Regions from separate parts of the Reyranella sp. GW821-FHT14A01 genome, predicted to be linked through region 1. Evidence: riboswitches for the same ligand, from Rfam matches in the RefSeq annotation. Region 1 holds a riboswitch; the other holds the start of a gene.

What was found. Region 1 has a riboswitch for thiamine pyrophosphate ahead of thiC (phosphomethylpyrimidine synthase ThiC). Riboswitches for the same ligand answer to the same signal wherever they lie in the genome.
Region 2: linked by a shared signal. The riboswitch ahead of thiO (glycine oxidase ThiO) and the one ahead of thiC (phosphomethylpyrimidine synthase ThiC) in region 1 are both predicted to bind thiamine pyrophosphate.

Annotation. Positions count from the first base shown of each region.
Region 1 is NZ_JBXAPM010000012.1:128,302-130,497, forward strand. Features, by position in the region: gene thiC (phosphomethylpyrimidine synthase ThiC) at 1-863, opposite strand, end outside; TPP riboswitch at 911-1,040, opposite strand; gene AC1ROX_RS21770 (OprD family outer membrane porin) at 1,204-2,196, shown strand, end outside.
Region 2 is NZ_JBXAPM010000001.1:516,218-518,413, forward strand. Features, by position in the region: gene AC1ROX_RS02505 (branched-chain amino acid aminotransferase) at 1-158, shown strand, start outside; gene AC1ROX_RS02510 (GCG_CRPN prefix-to-repeats domain-containing protein) at 314-679, shown strand; gene AC1ROX_RS02515 (Spy/CpxP family protein refolding chaperone) at 697-1,182, shown strand; TPP riboswitch at 1,254-1,371, shown strand; gene thiO (glycine oxidase ThiO) at 1,367-2,196, shown strand, end outside.

The DNA.
Region 1 (2,196 bases):
AGTTTCGTCGGATCGCCGCCGACCTTTTCGAGCGCCTGGTAGATCGGCACCGTGCCGATCGGCACCGGCGCGTTGCGCACGATCCATTCGCGCGTGTCATGGATGTTGCGGCCCGTCGACAGGTCCATGACGGTGTCGGCGCCCCAGCGGATCGACCACACCATCTTCTCGACCTCTTCCTCCATCGAGGAGGAGACGGCGGAGTTGCCGATATTGGCGTTGATCTTCACCAGGAAGTTCCGGCCGATGATCATCGGCTCCAGTTCCGTGTGGTTGATGTTGGCCGGGATAATGGCGCGACCGGCGGCGATTTCCTGGCGGACGAACTCCGGCGTGATGAACGCCGGCAGTGCAGCACCAAAGCTCTCGCCGTCGGCCAGACGCGCCTCGGCCTCGTCGAGCACGGTCTTGCGGCCGAGATTCTCGCGGGCCGCGACATAGATCATTTCCTTGGTGATGACGCCCGCGCGCGCCCATTCGAACTGGGTGATCGGCTTGCCGTCGAGACCACGCAAGGGCCGCGGCGTATGCGGAAACGGTCGCAGCACCGATTCCTTCACGTTGCCGTTGTCGATCGGCTGGATGGCGCGGCCGGCATATTCCTCGACGCCGCCGCGCTCGAGGACCCAGGCACGCCGCGTCGGGGCGAGACCCTTGCGCACGTCGATCGCGACATCAGTGTCTGTGTAGGGACCGGTCGTGTCGTAGACACGCACCGGCGGTTCGGATGGCGACGAGAGCTCGATCTCGCGCAGGGGAACGCGCAGGTCGGGCGCTGCTTCAGGCGTTGCGTAGACCTTGCGTGATGCAGGCAGCGGCCCCGTCGTGACGGTCGGAGCTGGTGTGGTGACGATGGTGTCCATGATGGATCTCCCGTGGCTGGTTGGCAGACGGAGATCCGGTGTTGTCGTGCAAAGGATGTATCCATTCCCTTCGCCGGCATGACCCGGATCAGGTTCAAAGGGTCACCGCGCCGACGCCAGTTGGGACTGGCGACCATCGGTATCTCAGCCCCTTGCGGGACCCCCCTTGGACGGGATGAGCCTAGTGCGCCGGGATTTCGATCTCAAGCACGCGTTCGCAAACTGTCGCCTGCCTGGCGCAATTCCTTAACGGCCCCTCTTTAAGCCTCGACCCGCAAGAGCGGGGGAGTAGCCAATGTTGCGAGCACCACTGTCCACCAGGGTGACTGGCTGGCTTGTTATGGCTTTGCTCACCGGGGCGCCGCTCGCGCCGGCATACGCCCAGGATCGCACAGAAGCTGCAGAACCACCGGCCACTGGCCTCAAGGCGGAATTACAGCGCTTCCTCTACGATGAAGCGACGGCCGTCCTGCACCTGCGCAGCTACCTGTTCGATAGAAACCAAAACCAGACGCCTCCCAACGCGGCGGCTGCCGTCACCGGCGGTTGGGTCGGCCTGCAGACCGGCTGGTTCTATGACACCCTCCAGCTCGGCGCCGTTGGCTACACGACACAACCGGTCTGGGCGCCGCAGGGCCAGTACACCACCTCCGACGGCACGTCGCTGCTCAAGCCGGGTGGATACGGCTACTTCACCCTCGGCCAGGCCTACGCCTCGGTCCGCTGGCAGAAACAGACCGCCACCGTGTTCCGCCAATACATCGATGAACTCGAAGTGAATCCGCGCGACGACCGCGAAATACCGCAGACCTTCGAAGCGTATGCGATGCGTGGCGTCCTCGGGCCGGTCAACTACTTCGCGGGCTACGTCGCCGCCATGAAGCCGCGCGACTACTCAGCCTTCATCAATATGGGCGAAGCGGCCGGCGCGCCGAACGTGAACAAGGGCATGGCCCTGTTCAGCGCGAAGTACGGCAGCATGAACGATATCCAGGTCCGCGCGTCGACCTATTATGTCCCGGACGTCCTGTGGTCGAGCTATGGCGATGTCGGCGGCATAATCAAGGTGAACGACGACCTCAAGATCTCGCTCGCCGCGCAGTTCGCCGCCCAGGGCAGCAACGGCATGAATCTCCTCACCGGCCAGCCCTTCAGCACCTTCTGGGGAGGCTTCCGCGCCGACGCTTTCTGGGGTCCGTTGGCCTTCCGCTTGTCCTACACGCAGGTCGGCTCAGCGGCCAACTGGCGTTCGCCCTATGGCATCTTCATTGGCTACAACAAGATGCAAGTGCTGGACTTCAACCGGGCCGGTGAAATGGCAGTGACCTTCGGC
Region 2 (2,196 bases), on a different contig from region 1:
AGATCGTGCCGGTCGGCTCGATCGACCAGCACCATTTCCAGGCCGGCCCGGTGGCGAAGACGCTGATGGCCGACTTCCAGAAGCTGGTGCGGGAGCCCGACAGCGAGGGCTTCGGCGAGGCCACGCATCTCCTGCAGGAAACAGCCCGGGCAGCCTGATTCGAAGCCGGTTTCATCGAGGCGTTTGGCGCGTCGGTTCGGACATCATTCGGCAGGAGGGATGCAAGCAGAGAAGCTTGACGCTTGGCGGGTCGGCCGCTTGACTGCTCGCAGCGATCAGCCCGGCTATCTCTTCAGCGTTTGAGTGGTGTGCAATGAAAAGTACCTTCGGAAGAGCCCGGCCGATCCTCTTCCCGCTGCTTCTCGCCCTTGCCGTTCCCGCTGCGGCGGCACATGCCTTGATCTTGCCGCCGGCCGTCGAACGGCAGGCGGACGAGCACATTGTCCTCGTCGATCAGGGATGCGGACCCGGCTGGTGGCGCGGACCTTGGGGACATTGTCGCGACACGCCTTACACCGGCAACCTGCCGGGCGGCGGCTACGGCACCAACGTCGGCGAATCCTACTGGGGCAGCTACAACACCGGAAACGGCTGTCCGCCCGGCTGGTGGCGGGGACCCTGGGGCCACTGCCGCAACACGCCCTATCATGGCCGCCTTCCGGACGGCAGCTGGCAATGATCTTCATGAGGAACGACATGACCCGCCGATACGCGACGCTCGTCGCGACGACAGTCCTGACTGCTGCCTGGCTTTCCGTAGCGCCGCAGGTGGTGATGGCGCAGCAGGCTGCCCCCGTGCCGGCCTATACCGACGCCGACCTGCAGGCCGTGCTCAATGCCCGCATCGCCGCGCTGAAGGCGGTGATCGGCCTCACGCCTGAGCAGGAGAAACTGTGGCCGCCCGTCGAAACGGCTATCCGCGACGCGGCGCGCAGCAACGCCGAGCGGCTCAAGCAGCGCCAGGCTGCCAAGCCGGGCGATTTCCTCGATATCCTCGGTCTGGTGGCCGACGGCGAGGAGGCACGGGCCAGGGAAATCCGCAAATTCATTGCGGCCGCCAAGCCGCTGATTGCGACGCTGACGCCGGAGCAGAAGCGTCGGATGCCGGCCTATCTCGGCATGACCGATTATCCGGGACAGCCGAGCGGCGGCCTCTGGGTGTTCCAGGAAGAACAGGGCTGACCGTCGCGGGCGGCGATCGGATCATTGGCCCCTGCCACCTTGACAGGGGCGCCCGCGATCCCCTTTTCTCGAAGACGTCCGAGGGGTGCCTGATCTTCCAGCGGAAGACGGGCTGAGACAGCCTTAACGGCTGAACCCTTTGAACCTGATCCGGGTCATGCCGGCGAAGGAACGGGAGTCAGCGTTGGATCGTCTTGTCGTATCAATCATTGGAGCTGGCGTTGCGGGCCTGGCCTGTGCGACCGAGCTTGCCGACCACGGCGTGGCCGTCGAGGTGCTGGAGCGCGCCGGACGGGTGGGCGAAGGCGCCTGCTCGTGGATGGCGGGCGGAATGCTGGCGCCTTGGTGCGAACGCGCGACCACCGACGAGGCCGTGGCGCGTCTTGGGGCGCCGTCGATCGACTGGTGGCGGAAGCATTTCCCCGGCACCGTCTCGAAGGGCAGCCTCGTGGTCGCGCCGGCACGCGATGCCGCCGACCTCACGCGCTTCGCGGCGCGGACCGAGCGCCATGAATGGCTCGACGGCGACGCAATAGCCGCGCTGGAGCCCGATCTCGCGGGCCGCTTCCGCCGTGCCCTGTTCTTTCCCGATGAGGCCCATCTCGAACCGCGCAAGGCGCTGGCGTCGCTGGCTGCGAGTCTCGAGGCGCGCGGCGTTCCGATCCGGTTCGGGGTCGACGCAAAGCCAGCCGAATCCGGTTCGCGCTTCGTCGTCGATTGCCGCGGCCTGGCCGCGCGCGACGCGCTGCCGGACCTGCGCGGCGTGCGCGGCGAGATGGTGGTGGTGCGCAGCCGTGACATCGTGCTGTCGCGGCCGGTGCGGATGCTGCATCCGCGCATTCCGCTCTACATCGTGCCCCGCGGCGACGGCATCTTCATGATCGGCGCCACGATGATCGAAAGCGAGGAACGCCGTGCGGTCAGCGTGCGTTCGGCGGTCGAGCTGCTGAACGCGGCCTACACGCTGCACCCGGCGTTCGGCGAGGCCGAGATCGTCGAGCTGGGGGCCGACCT